Regions from separate parts of the Cupriavidus sp. GW822-FHT06G04 genome, predicted to be linked through region 2. Evidence: predicted binding sites of a transcription regulator. Region 2 holds the regulator's gene; each other region holds the start of a gene.
What was found. Region 2 encodes sigma-54, which starts transcription at its own class of promoters, with help from an activator protein. Its sites were predicted from a motif close to TGGCANGNAANCTGCTTT; they were not measured.
Positions count from the first base shown of each region.

Region 1: a site for sigma-54 is predicted at 4,929-4,946, ahead of AC1RKI_RS10345 (GTP cyclohydrolase II). Genes of this name have one in related genera too.
Region 3: a site for sigma-54 is predicted at 1,976-1,993, ahead of AC1RKI_RS20830 (pilin). Genes of this name have one in related genera too.

Region 1 covers NZ_JBXALD010000003.1:666,603-674,173, reverse strand. The annotation lists gene AC1RKI_RS10375 (glycosyltransferase family 39 protein) at 1-351, opposite strand, end outside; gene AC1RKI_RS10370 (hypothetical protein) at 713-1,582, shown strand; gene AC1RKI_RS10365 (hypothetical protein) at 1,661-1,939, opposite strand; gene AC1RKI_RS10360 (amino acid ABC transporter substrate-binding protein) at 2,081-2,998, opposite strand; gene AC1RKI_RS10355 (acyltransferase family protein) at 3,211-4,314, shown strand; gene AC1RKI_RS10350 (hypothetical protein) at 4,417-4,698, opposite strand; gene AC1RKI_RS10345 (GTP cyclohydrolase II) at 5,017-6,255, shown strand; gene AC1RKI_RS10340 (URC4/urg3 family protein) at 6,252-7,553, shown strand.
Region 2 covers NZ_JBXALD010000001.1:415,585-423,155, reverse strand. The annotation lists gene hprK (HPr(Ser) kinase/phosphatase) at 1-79, opposite strand, end outside; gene ptsN (PTS IIA-like nitrogen regulatory protein PtsN) at 141-596, opposite strand; gene hpf (ribosome hibernation-promoting factor, HPF/YfiA family) at 1,079-1,432, opposite strand; gene AC1RKI_RS01905 (RNA polymerase factor sigma-54) at 1,483-2,964, opposite strand; gene lptB (LPS export ABC transporter ATP-binding protein) at 3,097-3,897, opposite strand; gene lptA (lipopolysaccharide transport periplasmic protein LptA) at 3,917-4,564, opposite strand; gene lptC (LPS export ABC transporter periplasmic protein LptC) at 4,630-5,256, opposite strand; gene AC1RKI_RS01885 (KpsF/GutQ family sugar-phosphate isomerase) at 5,260-6,243, opposite strand; gene AC1RKI_RS01880 (monovalent cation:proton antiporter family protein) at 6,404-7,571, shown strand, end outside.
Region 3 covers NZ_JBXALD010000009.1:197,232-204,802, forward strand. The annotation lists gene AC1RKI_RS20815 (gamma-glutamyltransferase family protein) at 1-332, opposite strand, end outside; gene AC1RKI_RS20820 (LysR substrate-binding domain-containing protein) at 462-1,403, shown strand; gene AC1RKI_RS20825 (YnfA family protein) at 1,491-1,808, shown strand; gene AC1RKI_RS20830 (pilin) at 2,061-2,546, shown strand; gene AC1RKI_RS20835 (tripartite tricarboxylate transporter substrate-binding protein) at 2,639-3,637, opposite strand; gene AC1RKI_RS20840 (acyl-CoA dehydrogenase family protein) at 3,704-4,879, opposite strand; gene AC1RKI_RS20845 (AMP-binding protein) at 4,899-6,452, opposite strand; gene AC1RKI_RS20850 (LysR family transcriptional regulator) at 6,561-7,451, shown strand; gene AC1RKI_RS20855 (c-type cytochrome) at 7,456-7,571, opposite strand, start outside.

The DNA.
Region 1 (7,571 bases), on a different contig from region 2:
GCCGAACCAGCGCGCCGCCGCCAGCATCGTGACGGCGAGCCCGGCAATGCCCGACAGCGCCACGCACAGCCGTGCCTGCCAGTCGCCCACTCCGAACAGCTCGTAGGCGATGGTGGTCACCCACAGGTGGAACGGCGGCTTCTCAAAGTATTTCAGTGCGTTATAGCGGATGGTGACCCAATCGCCAGTCACGAACATCTCGCGGGAGATCTCGGCGTAGCGGCCCTCGTCCGGACGCAGCAGGTGGCGGGCATCGAGCGTGCCGAACCAGACCAGAAGCACTGCGACAACTACCAGAGCGATCATGCCGACAGGCAGCCCGGCATGGCGCGAGGGCGAGGAACTACGCATATCTCTCCTGAAATGGCCGGGATACCGGAGGCGGGTTGTGCGGCTTGCGTTGTGGCGAACACCCCACAACGCGGCAAGCCCGGAATCGGTGGACAAACTGTGCGCCCGAAGCCGTTGCGAAGACCGCGCGCGCCGCCCGTTTTACCGCGCTGCGCCGCTGCCGCCAGGGCCGGCAAGGGTCCGCGGGCGCGCAATGTTAGCACGAGCGACTTGTCCGCCCTGCGGTTTGGGTGCTTCCGGCCCGTCCCGGCCAGGGAAGGGGTCATTTGCGCGCCATCGTTTTCGCGTGAATACTGGCGCCATTCCGAGTTGCCGCTGGCCCGATCCGACGGCGCCTTGGCCATGGGGACGGGGAATCGCGATGAAATCGGTGCTGTTGGCGTTATTGCTGATGGGTGGGGTGAACGTGGCGTGCGCCCAGGCTTCCGCCGCCGCGGCGGATCCGGCGGCGGCGCCCGTATCGGGCATGACGCCGCCGATGCCCAATGGCGCCGCGCTGTGCGACGCGCCGTGGTTCCGCTCCGGCTCGCGCGTGCAGATGGAGGGGGACGGATCGATGCCGATGTCGATCACCATGACGCTGCGCGAGGTGATGCGCACGGCGCGCGGCTGCAGCGCCCAGCTCGAGGTGCGTTCGAAATCGGCGCTGTCGGCGCTGATGGGCCCGCCCGTAGTGATGGATCAGGTCCACGAGATCAATATCGACCGCAGCGCGGCCACGGCCCGCACGCGCATCGACAGCCGCAACGCCGTGATCAACGCTCGCGCGCGTTACGCGCGCATGTTCGGCGAGGCGTCGTTTACGGGCAGCGGCGTCTTCAACTATGCGGGCACGGAAATCCGCGAGGGCGCCATGCTCGACGGCGAGACGTTTCAGTCCAGCGTCGCGCTCAAGATCTACCCACTGGGCCAGGACGAGGTGGTCGGCACGATGCAGGCGCTGCATGCGTCGATCATCGTCAGCGCGCGCCATGTGGGCCGCAGGCAGATGATCAATACGGTGATGGGGCGCAAGGAATGCATGCCGATCACTTACGAGAAGCGCACATCGCTAGGCCCGCTGATGATCGGCGACGAACTGCTGCAGCTCGAGCCGAGCGTGCTCCATGTGACCGACTGGTACTGTCCCGCCGAGGCGTTCGTGCTGCGCACGGAGATCCGCCAGAACAACGAGGTCCAGCGCATCGACGTGACGGCGCTGGAACTGGACGTCAAGGACGACAACCGGTAAGGCGCCGGGACGCCCCAAAGCAATGAGCCCTTCGCTAGGAAGGGCTCATCGTTTTTTCAAGCTGCGCGAAGCTGCGGGTCAGTTGGCCGGCGTGGCTTTCTTAGTGGCCTTCTTGTTTGTCGACTTCTTCGGCGCGGCCGATTGATCGACCAGGTCGGCGCGCGTGCTCTTGTTCGCGCCTTGCGAGTAGGTGTCGAACTTGTCGCCGGCCTTGGCGCCCTGGCTGTAGGTATCGAACTTCTCGCCCGACTTGGCGCCTTGCGAATACGGATCGAACGACTTCTTGTCCTGCGCAACGGCGGCCACCGAAGCGGTGGCAAGACCCAGCGCAATGGCGGTGGCGATGAACTTGTTCATGAAATTTCTCCTCGGTTGCCGCCTTCGGCGGTTCGCGTTATTCCGGTTCTACCGGCCGGTAAAACCGCGCTGGGCCAGTGTGGACAAGGCGTGGCGGGCCGTCAACTCAGGGCTTTTCCGGGGGCGTTGCGCCGGAAATGCTTACTCCGTCACAACGTCCGAGGGGTGTTTCCAGGCCTGCAGGACTTCAGCGGAAGGCGGCAGCGCCAGGTTGGTGCCGCGCGCGCCGATGCCTTGCTGGAACCAGCGCTTCTGCAGTGCCGCGGCATCCGCGCTGGCAAACGTCTTGGCCAGCGTCTGATCGACCAAATGCTTCCACTCGGGATCGGCCTTGGACATCATCAGGGCGTTCTGTTCGACCGAAAGTGCCGGCCCGACGATCACGTATTGCGAGGGGTCCTTGGACTTGGCGCGCAGTCCGGCCAGCAGGACGTCGTCCATCACGAAGGCCTGGGCGCGGCCGGTTTCCAGCAGCAGGAACGATTCGCCGTGGTCCTTGGCGTAGACGTCGCGGAATCCGTATTCGCTCTTGAGGCGGCGCACGTGGCGATCGCCGGTCGATCCGGCGCTGGTCACCACGGTCTTGCCCCGCAGGTCGTCAAACGACTTGATGCCCGAATCGGCGCGCACCAGCATGCGCACGGTGGACACATAGTGCGACACGCTGAAGGCCACCTGTTTCTGACGTTCGAGCGTATTGGTGTTGGGCGCGCAGTCGAGGTCGACCAGTCCGTTGACGACGGCCGGCACGCGATTCTGCGGCGTCAGCGGCAGCCAGCGCACCTTGAGGTCCTTCAACCCCAGCTTGTGCTTGGCGGCGTCGGCCACGCGCAGGCACAGATCCACGGCATAGCCGGCCGGCTGCCCCTTGTCGTCGCCAAATGAAAACGGCAGCGCCGATTCGCGGTAGCCAAGCGTGATGGTGCCGGTTTCGCGGATCTTGTCGAGCACGGGGCTTTGGGCGTGGGCGGCCGGCGCCAGGACGGCCGTGAGTGCCACGGCGGCGGCGATGCGTTGAACGGAACGGTGGAGCGAGCGGAAGAATACAGGCGACGACATGGGCGGGGTCAGGCTAGCAAAGACGCAAGGGTATACCCGGCCCCTGACAGGGCGAAGTATTTGTTTCTTATTAGCTAATTCCCAAATGTGGGGCGCAGGCGGCCCCGCCGGGCGCACATGTATCGGCGCTTACAAAGGTTACGCACCATCCACATTCCCACGCGCACTGTTCCGGGTACAATGCGGGCCATTTTGTATCTTTCCTATAACAAATGAGCCCCCGTCCTTCCCGTCTGGCATGTATCGATGCCCTGAAGGCGGTCAGCTCACAGCTGATCGTGCTGCACCACCTGGCCTTCTACGGCCCCATGTCCGATGCCGCCCACGCTCTGGCGCCCGGACTGATCGGCTGGCTGGCCGATTACGCGCGCATCGCGGTGCAGGTGTTTCTGGTGATTAGCGGATTCCTGGCGGCGCGCAGCCTGGCGCCGGCCGGCCACCTGACCACGCCGCGGCCGCTGGCGACCGTATGGCGGCGCTATCAGAAACTGGTGGTGCCTTATGCCGCGGCAATCGTGATCGCCATCGTCGGGGCGGCCGTCGCCCGAACCTGGATGCACCACGATTCGATCCCCGCGGCGCCTCAGCTCGCGCAATTTGTCGCGCATATCCTGCTGCTGCACAACATTCTCGATGTCGATGCGCTATCGGCCGGCGTCTGGTATATCGCCATCGATCTGCAACTGTTCGCGCTGCTGGTTTTCACGCTGTGGCTTGGCCGCGCCGTATCGCGCAACGCGCTGGCGCTCGGCGTGCCGTTGGTGGCGGCGCTGGCCGGGTTGTCCCTGTTCTGGTTCAACCGCGATGCCAGCTGGGACATCTGGGCCGTCTATTTCTTTGGCGCCTATGGCATGGGAGTGCTGGCCTTCTGGGCGTCCAATCCCGAGCGTTCGCCGATGTCGCTGATCGTATTGGCGGCGATGGGCGCGGCCGCGCTGGTGGTCGATTTCCGCCTGCGGATCGCCGTGGCGCTGGCTACCGCGCTGCTGCTGGCCGTCTCGCGCCGCGGCGGCAGGCTGGAGCACTGGCCCGGCGGCCGGCTCACCGCGTATTTCGGCAAGATCTCCTATTCGGTATTCCTGGTGCATTTTCCGGTCTGCTTGATGGTCAACGCCGTGGTGACGCACGTTGCGCCCGGCAAGCCGATGGCCAATGCGGTGGGCATGGTGCTGGCGTGGATCGCCAGCAATGTCGCTGGCGCGGCGTTCCATCGCCATGTTGAAGCGGGCAATCCGCTGCGCAGGCTGGTTGACTGGCTGACGGCCGATCTGCCGTCCCGTGCGCGTGGGCGCATCGGGGAACGCGTGGGCGGCTGACCGTTATCCGCGCAGTGACGCCTGAAATACAAACGGCACGTTCTCACCGAGCGTGCCGTTTTTGTTTTGGCGAGCGAAGAAAACGAAATTGCGCACCGCGCTTCAGGCGAACGTGGGCCGCAGCTCGCGCAGCGTGTCCGGATCGGAAATGATGCGGTCCCAGATCACTTGCGACCCCACCTCGGGAGGTTGCTTTTCCAGGTCCTGGTCGCCCGAAACGACGCAGCGCACGCGCGGTTGCTCGCCCTGCATGACCATCGCGCAGGCCTTGGGCAGCGGCGATGCGGTTTCAGCGGGACCGGCAAAGGCGGTGGCGGGGACGACGACCACCGCAGACATGAACAACAGGGCGCGGACGACAACGGTGGCGGGCAGCTTCTTCACGATCAACTCCAGGGGCGACGTGAGCCGGTACGGCTCGATGCCCTGAAGTATTGAAATTGCCCGACCCTTGCGGAATAGCCGCGACCCTAAAACTCCAGCCCGCGCACGGAGGCGTGCGCATGCACCGACATGTATCGTTTGCGCCCCCGATCAGCGATGTGTCGACATCTGTTGCGCACATGCACGGTGCGTACGGGATGCCACTAACCGTAACAACCCCACTTGGGCGTTGGCATGAGTGTTGCCTAGTATGGATTCATAAACCTGACCATTTGGTCAGGTTCCAGTACCGGCACGATGCCGGGAGACGAGGCTGCCATGTCCGACCATATCGTCCTGACCTCACACGCGCGCCGCGACAAGCCGGCCGAACCCATCCACTGGGGCGCGCCCACGGCGGCCGAACGCGGACCTGTGATCGCCAGCCTGACCGATCCGGTACAGCGCAACGTCATCGGCACGCACGCCGGCGCCTATGCGATCTATCGCGCGCTGGCAGTGGCGTCGGGCAGCCTGCAACGCGCGCACCGGCCGGACCTCACCGACACCGCGCCGGCCGAGACCATCGGGCCGCATGATCAGTGGGGCGACCCGGACAAGATCGTATCGCTCGATCCCTGGGGGCATCTGGTTTCCAGCGTGTTTGCCGATCGCATCGCCGCGGGCTTCGACATTCGCCCGACCATCGCCATCACGCGCGCGCATATCAACATGCCGGAACTGATCGCGGCCATCGCGGCGGGCCGTCTGAAACCGGACGGCGAAATTCTCTACGCCAACGGCGATGTGCGCGTGACCAAGGCCGCGATCGATCCGGTCTGGTATCTGCCCGGCATCGCCCGGCGCTTCAACATCAAGGAAAGCGTCCTGCGGCGCAGCCTGTTCGAGCAGACCGGCGGAATGTTTCCGGAACTGGTCACGCGACCGGACCTCAAGGTGTTCCTGCCGCCGATCGGCGGTATGACGCTGTACTTCTTTGGCGATGTCGCCAAGCTCGGCCAGCCCGACACCAAGGTGGCATGCCGCGTGCACGACGAATGCAATGGCTCGGACGTGTTCGGTTCCGATATCTGTACATGCAGGCCTTATCTCGCGCATGGCATCGAGGTGTGTATCGAGATGGCGCAGCAGGGCGGCGTAGGCCTGGTGGTCTATAACCGGAAGGAAGGCCGTGCGCTGGGCGAAGTCACAAAGTTCCTGGTCTACAACGCGCGCAAGCGGCAGGTGGGCGGCGATCGCGCCGAAACCTATTTCGCGCGGACCGAATGCGTGGCGGGCGTGCAGGACATGCGGTTCCAGGAACTGATGCCCGATGTATTCCACTGGCTCGGCATCCGGCGCATCGATCGTTGGGCCTCGATGAGCAATATGAAACATGGCGCGCTGACCGCGCAGGGCATCGAAGTGGTCGAGCAGGTGGCGATCCCCGAGGCGCTGATTCCGGCCGATGCGCGCGTGGAAATCGATGCGAAGGTGGCGGCGGGTTACTTCACCAGCTATTCGCCGCCTGACGCCAACGAACTCGCCCTGGCAAAGGGCAGGGGGTTGAACGAATGAACGAGTATCCCGCAGGGGAAGCGTCCGGTTCCGGCACGGGCAGCGGCTGGCACAGCCCGGTTCCCGCCGATCATCCCGCGTCCGCGCTGCTCAGTGGCGAAGCGGTGCGCACCCATTGCAAGGCGGTGACCGAGTATGTTGCGGCGGGCGAGTCGGACCTGTTCACATGGCATGCGGATCGCGTCCACGCGATTGCCGACTATGTCGCCGCGACGATCCGCCGCCGCTATCCCGATCTGCAGGTTCCCTACCACAGCCGCTGGCGCCATTTCGAAAGCGGCGGGCCGGGACAGGACGCGATCAATCGCTGGCAGATCCTGTGCGAGCGCGCGGGCATGTCGGGCGCCGAGCATTGCACCGAACGCGCGCGCATCGGTATCGATCTTGTGATTCCAAGCGTGTTGCTCGATGCCGGCGCGGGACCCGACTGGCGCTACCGCGATCCCGCCAGCGACATGATGCTGACGCGTTCGGAAGGGCTCGGCGTGGCCAGCTTCGATCTGTTCGCCAGGGGCGGTTTTTCTGCGGAGCCCGGCGATCCGCTGCGCGCCGACGCCGAACGCCTGGCGCGTATCGACGCATCGACGATTGCCACGGCGTTCCAGGTGGCGCAGCACAATCCGCTGGTTGGCCTGGAAGGGCGCGCGGGGCTGTTGCGACGCCTCGGCGAGGTGATGCAGGCCACGCCCGCGGTGTTCGGCACGCCGGCGCGGCTGGGCAATCTGTTCGACTATCTGGCCGCTCACGCCCAGGACGGCCGCATCGAAGCCGGTTTCGTGCTGCGCACGTTGCTGGTGGCGCTGGGCCCGGTGTGGCCGGGCAGAGTGCAGCTCGACGGGATTTCGCTGGGCGACTGCTGGCGTCACCAGGCTGCGCCGGACGGGCTGGTGCCGTTCCACAAGCTCACCCAATGGCTCACCTATTCGCTGCTGGAGCCGCTCGAGGACGGCGGCTTGGTCGTGGTGGGGCTGGACGCGCTCACAGGCCTGCCGGAGTACCGCAATGGCGGGCTGCTCTACGACTTCGAACTGACCGTGCCGCGCGATAGCGAATTCGCCCATCGCACGCACACGGTGGACGAGCCCGAGATTGTCGAATGGCGTGCGCTGACCGTGACGGGGCTCGATCTCGTGGCCGATGGCGTGCGGCAGGCGCTGGGTTTGTCGGCCGATGAATTCCCGCTGGCGCGCGTGCTGGAAGGCGGCACCTGGGCCGCCGGGCGACGTATCGCCGCGCAACGCCGCCCGCCCGGCGGGCCGCCGCCCTTTGCAATCCAGAGCGACGGCACCGTGTTCTGACGCCTTTTATCGCGCAAC
Region 2 (7,571 bases):
GTCCGGCGACCCACGAGAGTTTGATGTCGGCTGCGTTGTCGTCAAAGATCGACTGCGAGGTGACGCCGGTGAGTTCCATGCGGGATGACTTTCTGGAAGGGGACGGTGTGCTCAGGGAGCCGGAACGGCGAGCCGCGGGATCAGGGGTGCCATTCGGTAAGCAACTGGTGAACGGCCTCCGGCGTCGGCAATGTCGCCAGGCCCTCGCGCATTTCGCGGTCCGATAACAACTGGGCAATTTCCGAGAGGATTTCGAGGTGCTGCTGGGTGGCCTGTTCCGGCACCAACAGGAAAATCAGCAGCGATACCGGCTTGCCGTCGGGCGATTCGAATGGAATGGGCTCGGCCAGCCGCATGAATCCTGCCAGCGGTTGCTTCAGACCCTTGATGCGGCCGTGCGGAATGGCCACGCCCGCGCCGAGGCCGGTGGAACCGAGCGATTCGCGAGCGAAGAGATTATCCGTGACGGTGGCCCGGGCCACGCCATGGTTGTTCTCGAACAGGAGCCCGGCTTGCTCGAAGACGCGCTTCTTGCTGGTGACGGTGACGTCAAGGTTGATATTGCCGGGTGGCAACAATTTGGCCAAACGATTCATGGGCGATGCACGAGAAGTCAGGGTGGCGAACCGGCGCGCATGAACCGTCCCGCCGAATTGGGCAAACAGGATATCGAGTGCTATGGAATAGACGCCCGCATTGGAGCGTCCGGCCATTATAGAGCAGGGCTGCAGCGCACTTGTGCGATGCAGTGCCGGCGTCGCGTGTGGTGCCGCGATATTGCCAGCCGGTTTGCCCACCCGTTGGGTGCCGGCACATCGCAGGGTCATTCGCCTTGCGCTTTTCGCCGGACAGCCATCGGGACCGTTCTGCCGTTGTATTTGTATGGCGCAGCATACACCGAGCCGCGCGAGATGCGAACACCCCGGATGCATCAAATGCTGCTGGCCGTGGTTTCGCGGTAACGGACCGAATTTCTGCCTCGCCGAAACCCGGGAATCAAAAAAGCCGCGCAGATGCGCGGCTTTGCTCTCTTCCTATCGATCCTCTAAGGGGCAACTTTTAGTGCGTTGCCGCCGCTTTATTGTTGCTGTAGTTGCGCGGCTGCCATTTGGTACTTGACCGCCTCACGGTCGTGGCCTTGCACGCGGTCCTTGTAGCGGATCACTTGCCGATCGAGCTTGTCGACCAGACAGTCGATGGCCGCGTACAGGTCTTCGTGATGCGCTTCGACAAAGATGTCCTTGCCCTTGAGATGCAGGTTGATTTCCGCGTACTGACGCCGGTCCTTTTCCTTATGGTTATCGACAGATAGCAGCACACTCACGCCAATGACCTGATCGAAATGCCTGACAATTCGCTCCAGTTTCGTTTCCACGTACTCACGCAACGGCGGCGTGATGTCGAGGTGGTGTCCACTGATCTTGAAGTTCATAGCGCTTCTCCTTCTGAAAGAGCCGCACCAGGCAGGCGGTTGCGGCTCGGCTACAAAGACTTGCGGAGATTGACTGCGGGGATCTTCAGCGCTTCGCGGTATTTGGCCACAGTGCGGCGTGCAACCACGAAACCCTGCTCGCCCAGCAATTCGGCGATGCGGCTGTCGGAAAGGGGATTCCTGGGGTCTTCGGCTCCTATCAGTTGCTTGATCAGCGCGCGGATCGCCGTGGAGGAGGCCGCACCGCCCGTCTCGGTGGAGACGTGGCTGCCAAAGAAGTACTTCAACTCGAAAGTACCCATTGGTGTGGCCATGTATTTGTTCGTAGTCACCCGGGAAATGGTCGACTCATGTAAACCGAGTGTATCGGCAATTTCCCGCAAAACCAAGGGGCGCATTGCGATTTCCCCGTGCGAGAAAAAGTTCTTTTGACGCTCTACGATTGCCTGCGCCACACGCAGGATCGTATCGAAACGCTGCTGGATGTTCTTGATGAGCCACCGCGCCTCCTGGAGCTTCTGCTGCAGTCCCGCCGCACCCGCTTCGCCTTTTGCACCGCGCAAGATTTGCGCGTACATGTCGTTGATGCGCAGACGCGGCATGACATCGGGATTCAGGTGCGCAATCCACCCGTTTCCACTTTTGCGCACAAATACGTCCGGCACCACAAAATCCGCTTCCGGGCGGCTATAAGCATGCCCCGGATACGGCGCAAGCGACCGAATCAACTCATGCGCGGCCTTTAATGCAATTTCGTCAACCTGGAGCGCTTTCTTGAGCCGCGTGTAGTCGCGCACGGCCAGCAGTTCCAGGTGATGATTGACGATAGACAACGCCAACTCGCGCTGCGGATGCTTCAAACGCCGCAACTGCAGACTCAGACACTCAGCCGCGTTGCGCGCGCCCACGCCGGGCGGATCAAAGCTCTGCAGCAACGTCAGCATGGCGTGCACTTCATCGACTTCGAATTCGAGTTCCTCGGGGAGTTCCCCGCAGATTTCCTCGAGCGACGCGCTCAGGTAGCCGTCGTCGTCGAGCGATTCGATCAGGAAGATAGCCAGGCCCTTGTCGCGTACCGAGATTTTCAGCGGCGTTAGCTGCTCCATCAGGAATTCGCGCAGCGTGGGATCGGCCTCGCGCAATTGCATCGGCGTTTTTTCGTCATCGTCACCCTGCGGACGTCGCGCGAAATCGTCGAGGCTCCAGTCGCTGCCGTAGTCTTCGCCGCCGGAATCGCCGTAACTGTCGTCCTCACCACTTGCCTGGCTGTCCTGCCGATCGTCGCCATTGGCCTTGGGCTCCGAGGGAGCCGGCGCGGGTGCGCTCTGCAGGTTCACGGAGCCATCGGCCGACACCCGCAAGGGGCTTTCGATCCAGTCGTTTTCGCGTTCCAGCAGGGGGTTTTCCGTGAGGGCCTGCTCGACCTCTTGCTGGAGTTCCAGCGTGGAAAGCTGCAGCAGCCGGATCGACTGCTGCAGTTGCGGTGTCAGGGCAAGATGCTGTGAAAGGCGAAGCTGAAGCGAAGGTTTCATGCGACCTATTCTATGCGCATCTTTCCGATGTTGGAACGGAAATTGCTGTCGTCTATCGCTTCGACTTCGTGATCGCCAACGGCTAGTTGACGAAAGCGCGGGAAGATTTTCCGCGCTGTCGGACAACCGGCATTACATGCGGAAGTTTTCGCCCAGGTAGACGCGCCGCACGGACTCGTTGGCGATGATTTCCTCGGGCTGCCCGGCGGCCAGCACCGTACCTTCGCTGATGATGTACGCGTGGTCGCAGATACCGAGCGTTTCGCGCACATTGTGGTCTGTGATCAGCACGCCGATATTGCGTGCCTTGAGGAAACTGACGATGCGCTGGATTTCGCCCACGGCGATCGGGTCCACGCCGGCAAACGGCTCGTCGAGCAGGATGAAGCGCGGCGCGGAGGCCAGCGCACGCGCGATTTCCACGCGGCGGCGTTCGCCCCCGGACAGCGACAGCGCCGGATTATTGCGCAGATGCGCAATCTGGAGATCATCGAGCAGCGAATCCAGCCGGCGGTCGATCTCGGCTTTCGAGAGGGGCTTGCCGTTTTCGCGCTGCAGTTCCAGCACGGCGCGGATGTTTTCTTCCACGTTCAGCTTGCGGAACACCGACGCTTCCTGCGGCAGATAGGACAGCCCCATGCGCGCACGCTCGTGAATCGCCAGGCCGCTGATGTGCTCGTCGTCGAGCACGATATCGCCTTCATCCAGCGCCACCAGGCCGACGATCATGTAGAACGATGTGGTCTTGCCGGCGCCGTTCGGCCCCAGCAGTCCCACCACCTCGCCGCTCTTGACGTCGAGCGACACGTCCTTGACCACCGTGCGCGAGCCGTAGCGCTTTTTCAGGTGGCGCACGATCAGCGTGCTGCTGTCGGCGCGGACGGCGGATGCGGAAGACGGGGCAGAGGCGGCGAGCGTGGCGGTATCGTTCATCTGGGGCTGTCTGGGGCGTTCAGGGCTTGGCTGGCGTGTCGGAGGGCTTCAGGTTCAGCGGCGCGCCGGCCGCGGCGGGTGCGCTGGCGTCGGAGCGGGGCGAAAGCACGGCGCGTACGCGGCCCGACGAATTGCCGGCCGCGGTGTTGCTGTCGCCGCCCGTGGCGGTATAGAACTCGTTGCGGCTGTCGTACGTGATCACGGCGCCGCGGATTTCGTCGATGATCTTCGCGCCCACGCCCGACACGCGGGCCGCGCGCGCATGGCCTATCAGCTTGTTGATTTCCGACTTGCCGTCGTATTCGATGCGATCGCCCCAGCCGTCGATGTATTCGTCCACGCCGTCGCGCTTTTGCCGGATATAGGCCTGACGGCCGGGCTTGGCGGTGGCGATCGCGTACTGATACCCCTCGGGGTCGGTGCGCAACTCCGCGGCGTCCGACTTCAGGACCATGGTGCCCTTGGTCAGCACTACGTTGCCGGTGAGCGTGTAGATCTGCTTGACGTCATCGTAGCTGGCGTTGTCGGCTTCGAGCACCAGCGGCTTGCCCTGGTCGGCGCGTTCGGCTAACGCCGGCATGGCCAGCGTCAGGCCAAGGGCGGCGATTGCCGCCACCAGGGCGGGCGCGATGCGGCGACAGGACGATGTCGTCAAGGGAGCGGTCATGTTAGGGCGAGTGGTGAGATAAGGACGGCGGCGACCCTGCGGCGACGAAGCGCGGCGCCTGCGGATCATTGGGCCGGCGGCCGTCCCGGCGAATTCATGATGATGGTGCCGTGCACGTTACCCAGCAATTGTACTTCGCGGGTGACGTTGTTGAAGATCAGGCCGTTGGCCGTCATCACCGAGGGCCCGCGCGTCAACTGCACGGCCTTGTCGGTCTTGACGATGTCGTCGTTGACCAGCAATTGAAAATATTGCGACGCGGCGGTCATGCGCGGGTCCTTGGCCGGATCCACGCCGGCCTGGCGCACGATGAACGCATCGCCGTACAGGTCGATGATGGACCCTTCGGCGTTCATGACGCCGCGCTTTGCATTGGCCGTGACCGGCGGGCGATCGGGCTGGTACGCACGCATGGCCGGTGTGGTGACGTCGTAGGTCTGGTCGTCCTCGTAATGGATCATCTTCACGCCCGTGAAGCGTATCTTGGTGGAACCGTCCACGGCCAGTTCGGTCGCGGAGAAGTTTTCCATCCAGTAGTCGGGCTCGTGGCGCTTGATGCGCGACTGCTCGACATCCTCGCGTGGCGAATTCAGCTGTACCAACCAGAACGTGGCGCCCGCGACGATGGCCATCAGCAACAGCGGCAACAGCCGCAGGATCATGCCGGTGAGTCGGGACAGGAAGTCCTGCATTGCCTAGATGACCTTTGCGCGCGTCAGGTCATGAATATGAAGCGCTCCCACCAGGCGGCCGTCGCCATCGACGACCAGCAGCTGGTTGATGCGGTTCGTTTCCATGATCTGTACGGCTTCCACGGCGAGCTGGTCCTGATGCACTGTGCGCGGATTGCGATGCATGACCTCGCCGATCGGCACGGTCTTCCAGTCGCACGAAGTTTCCAGCAGGCGGCGCAGGTCGCCGTCGGTGAAGACGCCCACGGCGCGGCCGTCAGGATCCACCACGGCGGTCATGGCCATGCCCTTGCGCGTGATTTCCATCAGCGCCTGCGCCAGCGGCGTGCTTTCTCGCACTTCCGGCACGGCGTTGCCGCTACGCATGACGTCGCGGACATGGGTCAGCAGCTTACGGCCCAGCGCGCCGCCCGGGTGGGAACGCGCGAAGTCTTCCTCGCCAAAGCCGCGTGCGTCGAGCACCGCCACCGCGAGCGCGTCGCCCAGCGCCAGGGCGGCCGTGGTGCTGGCCGTCGGCGCCAGATTCAGCGGACATGCCTCCTGGGCCACGGCGCCGTCCAGGTGAGCGTCGGACAGCTTGGCCAGATTCGAAGCCGGATTGCCGGTAATCGAGATCAGCCCCGCGCCGATACGCTTGACGATCGGGATGATCGACAGCAGCTCGGCGGTTTCGCCGGAATTCGAGAACGCGATCAGCACGTCGTCACGCGTGATCATGCCGAGGTCGCCATGGCTGGCCTCAGCCGGGTGCACGAAGAACGATGGCGTACCGGTGGAGGCGAGCGTGGCCGCCACCTTGCGGCCGATGTGGCCCGATTTGCCGATACCCGAAACGACCACGCGGCCGGTGCAGGCAAGGATCAACTCGACGGCTTTGGTAAATGCAGGCGTCAGGCGTCCGGCCAGCGCGGAAACCGCGTCGGCCTCGATCTGAAGAGTGTGGCGGGCGAGCCGGAGTGCTCGATCCGCATCGAAATTGGCTATCATGGCGCTGGAGTATACCAACGAATGCGATGGCGTCTGACCGCGGCAATCCGACGCGCGGACCGCGACGACCGCCGTGCTTGCCGTCTTTTGCCGGCGGGGCGCAGATGCCGGCTCGGCGCGCGTGCCCGGCTGGTTCTTTCAAAGCTGCCGAACCCGCCGAATGCATTCTCCGCTGGAACTGACCCTTGTGCTGCTGGCCGCCGCCGTTTTCGGCGTGGTGGCCTTCCGCATGCTGCAACTGCCGCCGATGCTCGGATATCTGGCGGTGGGCATTCTGATCGGCCCTCACGCGCTGGGCCTGGCCAGCGACTCCGGGCAGACCAAATATCTGGCGGAATTCGGCGTGGTTTTCCTGATGTTCTCGATCGGGCTCGAATTCAGCCTGACCAAGCTGCGCGCCATGAAGCGCCTGGTGTTCGGGCTAGGCGCGTCGCAGGTCGCGCTGTCGATGCTGGCGGTGATCCCGGCCAGCTGGATGTTCAACTGGCTGTTTCCTCTGTCCTGGCAGGCTTCAGTGGCGCTGGGCGGCGCGCTGGCGATGTCGTCCACGGCGATCGTCGTGAAAATGCTGTCCGAGCGCGTTGAACTGGAAAGCGAACACGGCCGCAATATCATCAGCGTGCTGCTGTTCCAGGATCTGGCGGTGGTGCCGCTGCTGATCATCATCCCGGCACTTTCGCGCGATCCGGGCGACCTCGCCTATGCGCTGGGGCTCGCCACGATCAAGATCGTGGTGGCGCTCGGCGTCATTTTCTTCCTCGGCCAGCGCCTGATGAGCCGCTGGTTCCATGTCGTGGCCGCGCGCCGCTCGCAAGAGCTGTTCATGCTGAACCTGCTGCTGGTGACGCTGGGCATGGCCGCGCTGACCGAGCGGCTGGGGCTGTCGATGGCGCTGGGCGCGTTCATGGCCGGCATGCTGATTTCGGAAACGCCTTACCGCCATCAGGTGGAAGAGGACATCAAGCCGTTCCGCGACGTGCTGCTGGGGCTGTTCTTCGTCACCATCGGCATGTTGCTCAATATCCGCGTGGTGGTCGATCACATCTGGCTCGTGCTGGGCCTGCTGGTGCTGCCGATCCTGTTCAAGCTGCTGATGATCGCGGGGCTGGCGCGACTGTTCGGCTCGCGCCAGGGCGTGGCGATCCGCACCGGCCTCGGATTGGCGCAGGCGGGCGAATTCGGCTTCGTGCTGCTGAACCAGATCGATGGCATGGGGCTGGTCGATCCAGTGCTGATCCAGGTGATCCTGGCGTCGATGCTGTTGTCGATGCTGGCCGCGCCGTTCCTGATCCAATACAGCGATGCCATCGTGCTGCGCTTTGCCGCCA
Region 3 (7,571 bases), on a different contig from region 2:
CCGGGCACGGTGGCGGGCATCAGGCCGATGCCGGGCATCATTTCCAGGCCCATGGCGCGCAATGCGTCGGGGTCCGCCAGCGCTGGCGCCGGGCCTTGCCCGCACACCGAGCGCGCGGCGCGATCGCGTTCGCTCCAGAACAGGATCGGCACTTCACCGCCCGGCCCGTTCAGATGCGGCTCCACCACCTGCAAGACGAATCCCGCCGCCACCGCCGCATCGAATGCGTTGCCGCCGCATTCCAGCACGCCCATTGCGGTTTGCGTAGCCAGCCAGTGCGTGGAAGCGGCGACGCCAAAGGTGCCGACGATCTCGGGCCGTGTCGTAAACATGGGTCAATGACTCCTGTTGCATGCATTTGCCTGTGGCGTCGAGTATAGGCAGATGAAATAACTTTCTGGATCGAATTACTTATCGTTGTATTACCATCCGGTTATATCGCTTTCGCCCGCCCTGCTCCGATGCCTATCGCCGCCGACAAACTGCTGCACCAGATCGTGTCCCGCCTGCGTTTGCGTCATTTGCCGCTGTTGCTGGCGCTGGAGCGGCAACGGTCCATCTCGCGCGTTGCGGCGGAAATGAACCTGTCGCAACCAGCGGTCACCAAGGCACTGCGCGAGATCGAGGACATCTTCATGACGCCGCTGTTTACGCGCACGCGCAACGGCCTGGAGCCGACCGCCACCGGCGCGGCGGTGCTGAGCCACGCGCGCATGACGATGGCCGATACGGAAGCGCTCGGGCGCCAGCTCGGCGTCATCGAGGCAGGCGGGCGCGGACGCTTGCGGATCGGCGTGATTCCGTACACCGCGCGCGCGGTGCTGGACGCCGCGCTGGCATACGGGCTCGATCAATCGCCGCGCGTGGCGGTGGTGGTGCGCGAAGGCACCACCGATGAACTGGTCACGGCGCTACGCCAGCACGAGATCGATTGCGCCATCGCGCGGTCGTTTTACCTGGCGGGCGAAGATATCGTGCAGCAACCGCTGTATCGCGAGGAGCCGGTGCTGGTGGTGCCTTCGCGCGCGGCGGCGCGGCTTTCGCGCGGCAAACTGGACTGGAAACGCCTGGCCCTGCTGGACTGGATTCTGCCGCCGCCGCACACGCCGGTCCGCCGCACGATCAATACGATGTTTGCGCTGGCCGGCGTGGCGCCGCCGCTGCCGATCGTGGAAACCTATTCGATCAAGCCGATGGCCACGCTGCTGCGCAGCCAGCCCGACGCAATCACCATCGTGCCGCGCGCCGTGGCCGCGGAACTGGTCGAGCTAGGCGACGCCGCCACGCTGCCGTTTTCGCTTAGTTGGGATTTGCCGCCGGTGGGCGTGATGTGGCGGCGCGGCACCGAAGAGAACGAACTGGTGACGGCGCTGGTGGCGGCATTGCGCGTGGCGGTTGGGTAAGGACATCGCGCATTCGACGTGCCCCGTTCGCCCGCGTGACCGCAGGCGATTAGCCGGTTCAAACATCCACAAAAAACCTCGACCGATATGAAGACAGTCGCGCTTTACCTGCTGACCGCGCTTGCCGAGATCCTTGGCTGCTATTTGCCTTACCTGTGGCTGCGCCAGGGCGCCAGCCCCTGGCTACTGCTGCCCGGCGCCGCGTCGCTGGCCATATTTGCTTGGCTGCTGACCTTGCACCCGGACGCCTCCGGCCGCGTCTACGCCGCATACGGCGGCATCTATATCGCGGTGGCGATCGTCTGGCTGTGGCTGGTGGACGGCGTGCGGCCCAGCGTCTGGGATATGACAGGTGTCACAATCGCCGTCGCCGGCATGGCCGTGATCGTGTTCCAGCCGCGCTGAGGCGAAGATTAAGGGCGGATTAACAGTCACATATTCTGACAAAAACCGTCACTATGTGGATCTTGCGTCCTACCCTACCAATGTGGGGTGACAAATTTTTGCAGATACATTCCGTTACATGTGACAAGAAATCTCACATTTCTCTGCTTTTTGCCCATTCCGTACGCTGGCACACCGATTGCTCTATATGCCCCGACAGCGCAGTTGCTGTTCCAACAAATTCAAGGGGTCAATTCCATGAAAAAAGCACGGATGGGAATCCAACGGGTACAAAAGGGCTTCACGCTGATCGAACTGATGATCGTGGTCGCGATCATCGGTATCCTGGCTGCGATTGCGATTCCGCAATATCAGTCGTATGTGGCCAAGTCGCAGGTGAATCGCGTGATCGGTGAGCTTTCGGCTCTGCGCACTGCTGCTGAGACCTGTCTTAACGAAGGGCGCACCGTAATTACGGACGGTGTGCCGGCAAACGCAACTGACTGCAACCCGGGGCGCACTCAGTCGACGTTGCTTGATGGTGCAGTCAATACGAATCAGTTGCCGACGATTGTTCTTGCAGCCGCTGCATCGACGATCTCTGGCCAATTGGGGGGGTCTGCCTCGGGTTCGGTGGCAGGGGCCACTGTGACGTGGTCCCGCTCGAGCACGGGCTCGTGGACCTGCGGAGTGACTGGAGGGGTTGCGGCTAACGGCTGGAATAACTCCTTCGCACCGGCTAGCTGCCCAGCGTCTTAATGCAAACCTAAGCAAGCTAAAAAGCCCTGGACTTTCCCCAGGGCTTTTTTCTTTTCCTCACCGCCTGAAGCAATTCAAGCGCGTCAAGCTCCTTACCCCGCCTCCCCCCGCATCCCGATCTCCTCGATCAGCTTTCCATAACGCGCATTGTCGGCCGCCACCATCTGCGTGAACTGGCCCGGCGATTGGCTCTTGCGAATTTCTCCCGCGTTGGCCTTCATCGTTGCATCAAGCTTGCCGCTGGCTTGCAGTGCCGCCACCGCATCGAACAGCTTCTTGGTCAGCGCCGCAGGCAAACCGGCAGGGGCAAACAGGCCGCTCCAGTTGTCGAGCACAAACCCGGGCGACAGAGATTCCGCCAGCGTCGGCACATCGGGGAAATAGATCGAACGCGCCGCCGATGACACGGCCAGCGGGCGGATCTGGCCGTTGCGCAGGAACGGCGCCGCCGTGGACAACACCGGCATGCCGAATTGCGTCTGGCCGCTCAGCATCGCCGTCACGATCTCGCTCGCGCCCTTGTAGGGGATATGCACGGCTTTCGTGTGTGTCTGGTGCAGCAGCGTCTCCACGGCCAGATGCGATACGCTGCCCTTGCCGCCCGATCCATAGTTCAGGCCATCGGGCTGCTTGCGCATCGCATCGACCAGATCGCGCGCGGTCTTGAAAGGCGACGACGCGGGCACGGCCAGCACCACTGGTCCGCCGGACAGCGCGGAAATCGCCGTGAAATCCTTGGCGGCGTCGTACGGCTGGTCGCGATACAGATGCACGTTGATGACATGCTGATTGGCCAGCACGCCGAGCGTGTAGCCATCGGGCTGGGCGCGCTTCAATGCGCGTGCGCCGATGATGCCGCCCGCGCCGCCGATGTTCTCCACCACCAGCGGTTGGCCCAGCACTGGCGCCAGCTCAGCTGAAATGGTGCGCGCCATCGAATCCGGCGCGGTGCCGGCGATAAAAGGCACGATCAGGCGGATCGGACGCGACGGATAGGGGGCGGCAGCCATGGCCAGGCGGCCTGTCATGCCATTCAATGCTGCGGCGCCGGCCGCAGCGCCCGCGGTGGCAAGCCACTGTCGACGATTCATGTTTGTCTCCTGTCGTTGGGCGCGCCGTCTGGGCGGCGTCGCCGTCGAGGTTGTGGTCCTGGCGAATCAGGCCGCGCCCGGATCGAGAATGGCCTTTGCGATGGTGTTGCGCTGGATTTCGCTGGTGCCCGTGAAAATGCGGAACATCCGCAGCTTGCGCCAAGTCTGCTCTACCGGATGACCGCGCGTGACGCCCACGTTGCCGTGGATCTGCACCGCCTTGTCGGCCACCTCGAAGCAGCGTTCGGACACGAACAGCTTGCACGCCGCCGCCTTCATGCGCAGGTCCGCGCCGGCATCGGCCAGCATCGCGGTCTGCGCGATCATGCTTTCGCACGCCCACAGCGCCGCCGCCATATCAGCCAGCATGTGCTGGATGGCCTGGAAGCGCGCGATCGGTCCGCCGAACTGCCGGCGCTGGCCCGCATATTCCACCGACGCCTGGTACGCGCGCGTAGCCAGACCCAGCATCGACGGGCAGTGCAGCAGCCGATTCACGTTGATGCGCGACATGCCAAGCTTGAAGCCCCTGCCCTCGCCGCCAAAAATGTTGGCGCGCGGCACGCGCACGTTTTCGAAGCGGATATCGCCATCGATATGCTGGCCCGACATCGGCACGTATTCGGTGCTCACCGTCACGCCCGGCAAGTCCAGATCGACCAGCACCGCGGTGATGGCCGGCGGCGACGTCGTGGCGTCGGTCACGCACATCACGATGGCAAAGTCCGCGAACGGCGCGCCGCTAATGTAGTGTTTCTGGCCGTTGATCACCAGCTCGTCGCCGTCGACGACGGCACTGGTGCGGATGCTCTGCGCATCGGATCCCGAATGCGGCTCGGTCAGCGCGAAGCAGGTCGATTTTTCTCCGCGAATCACCGGCTGGAAATAGCGCGCCAGCTGATCGGACGTCGCGTATTTCAGCATGTTGCCCACGCGCGGCGGGCCGCCAAGATCGCCCAGCACATGCGGCGCCAGCACCGCGCCGCTGGCGGCCAGGTCGGCTTTCAGCGCGCACTGCTCGGCAATATTGAGCCCCTTGCCGCCCAGTTCCACCGGCAGGCAGGCCGCATACAGCCCGAGTTCGCTCGATCGCCGCCAGACCTTGCGCAGCACCTCGCGCGGCCAGGGATCTTCGGTGCCGAGGCCCAGTTCGCGCTCCAGCGGGCGCAGCTCTTCGTCGATAAAACGCTGCACCGCTGCGCGCGTGTCGATCAGCACGGGATTGGTCAGATGGTCGAACATGGGTGAATTCCTGACGGCTTCAATTGACACGGCGGGTGGCGCCCATCCAGTACTGTTCGCGCACCAGCTTGCGCGCGAGCTTTCCACTGGCGTTCTTCGGCAGTTCGGCGACGAAATCCACCGAGCGCGGCGACTTGTAATCCGCGATGCGCGCGCGGCAGTGACCGATCAGTTCCGCCGCGCTGGCCTGGCGTCCCGGCCAGAGCGCCACCACGGCCTTCACGCTTTCGCCCCAGGTATCGTCGGGCACGCTGATCACGCACGCCTCCATCACGTCGGGATGCTGGTACAGCGTGGCTTCCACTTCGGTCGGATAGACGTTGAAGCCGCCGGAGATGATCATGTCCTTCTTGCGGTCCACCAGATAGAGATAGCCGTCGGCATCGACGCGCGCCAGATCGCCGGTGTGCAGCCAGCCGTCGATCAGCACTTCGCGCGTCAGTTCTGGTTCGCCCCAGTAGCCCTGGAACACGTCCGCACCGCGAATCACAAGTTCGCCGATCTCATCGCCGCTCACTTCCTCGCCGCGCTCGTTCACCACGCGCACTTCGGTTTCGCCCAGCGCGCGGCCGCACGATGCCAGCCGCTCCGGATGCGCGGCGATGGCCAGTGCGTGATCGGCTGTGGACAGGCGCGTAACGCCCGAGGTCGATTCGCTCGCGCCATAGCCTTGCGACAGCACCGGGCCGATGCGCTCCCAGGCCTCGCGGATGCGTGCGGGCGCCATCGGCGCGGCGCCGTAGGCCAGCGTCTTCAGGCTGCTCAGGTCCGCCGTGGCCAACGTGGGCTCGGCCAGCAGCATGTTGATCATGGCCGGCACCATAAAGACATGCGTCAGTTTCAGGCGCGAGACTTCGGCAAGGAAATGCGCCGGCTCGAATTTCTCGAACAGCACCAGCGTGGCGCCCAGGAACAGGTACGGCTGCATCAGCATGCCGGACGCATGGGTGATCGGCCCGATCAGCGCCAGACGGTCGCCGGGGCGTGCGGGGCGGTCCATCGTCAGGATCATCTTGCGCATCGACGCCAGCCGGTTGCCGTAGCTCTGCATCGCCGCCTTGATCTTGCCAGTGGATCCGGACGAGAAATGCAGCACCGCCAGATCATCGTCCTGCGGCACATAGTCGATCGCGGTGTTGGTGCCGCGCTCGATCAGCGCCTCGTACGCGCCGTAATGCGCCTGTGCGCCGGCAATCGCGAAGAAATGCTCGACCGCGCCAAACCCGCGCGTTTCCCGCGAATAACCGGTGTAGCCCGGGCCGGCGATCATCACGCGCGGCGTGCAGTTTTCTACCACGTCCGATGCTTCGTTGGCGGTGAAACGCGGATTCAGCGCGGCCTTGACCAGCCCCGCCTTGTACAGCGCACATTCGATCTCGACGATCTCCGGGCAGTTGCGCGACTGGATCGCCACACGGTCGCCCTTGCGCAGCCCCAACGCCAGCAGCGCATTGGCCAGCCGCGTCGAGCGCTCGTCAAGCTGGCGGTAGGTCAGCACGCGGTCGCGATACAGCACGGCGGGATTGTCGCCCCAATAGCGCGCCGCGCGCCTGAGGAAATAGGCGAACGTCATCGATGTCTCCTTGTATTGGAATTGGTATGTGTCCACGCAGTCTGTAAGATGCAGCCCATTACCACAATGGCGCGACTGGCATCCAGTCATAACCAACAGGAATGTGCGATGGAGACTCGCGATCTGGAATACGTGCTGGCCGTCGGCGCGCACGGCGGCATCGGCCGCGCCGCCGAAGCATTGGGCATGACGCAACCGGCGCTGACCAAGGCGATACAGCGCGTGGAGGCGCAACTGGGCATGCCGCTGTTCGAGCGTAGCGCGCTAGGCATGCGTGTCACGCAAGCGGGCACGGTATTCCTGGAGCGCGCGCGCCGTATCCGGCTCGAGTATGAAGATGCGCTCAAGGAAATGCGCGGCATCCAGACCGGCGAACAGGGCCTGCTGCGGCTGGGCTATTCGCCGTCGATGCCGAATGCACTGGTGCTGGGCGCATGCCGGCAGTTGATCCGCGAACGGCCAGTCGCCCGATTACGGTTGACGATGCGCGTAGCGCGCGAACTGATGGATCTGGTGCAGGCCGGCGACCTCGATCTGGCAATTGCGCCGCTGCCGCGCCAGGCAAATCCCGCGCTGCTATCGCGTGAACTGTTCACCGATCGGCTGGCCGTTGTGGCCGATGAGAATCATCCGCTGCAAGGACGGCGAAATTTGGCGCTGGCCGATCTGGTCGATCAGCAATGGCTGCTGCCGAGCGCGCACGTGTTGATCCGCCAGCAACTGGACGCCGCGTTTGCCGAGCTTGGGCTGCCGTCGCCAATCCTGCGCGTGGAAACCGATTTTGGCAGCACGACGCTGTTCGACCTCGTGCGCGGCACCGGCATGTTGTGCATTGCGGGATCGACCGGCAACAGCAAGCGCGCGGGCCTGCGGCCGCTGGCGCTACGCGCCGACGCGCTGGACCTGGGCCGTCGCGTCGGCGTGATGATGCGCGCAGGCGCGTACCTGTCGCCGCTGGCCGAGCGCATGATCGATATTCTCGAAGCGCACGTGGAATAAGGCGCTACTGGAACGTGCGCAGATAGGCGAGCAGGTCGTCGATCTGTTTGGTATTGCTGATGCCCCAGAAGCGCATCTTCGTGCCGGGCACCACCTTGGCCGGCGATTGCACGAACGCGC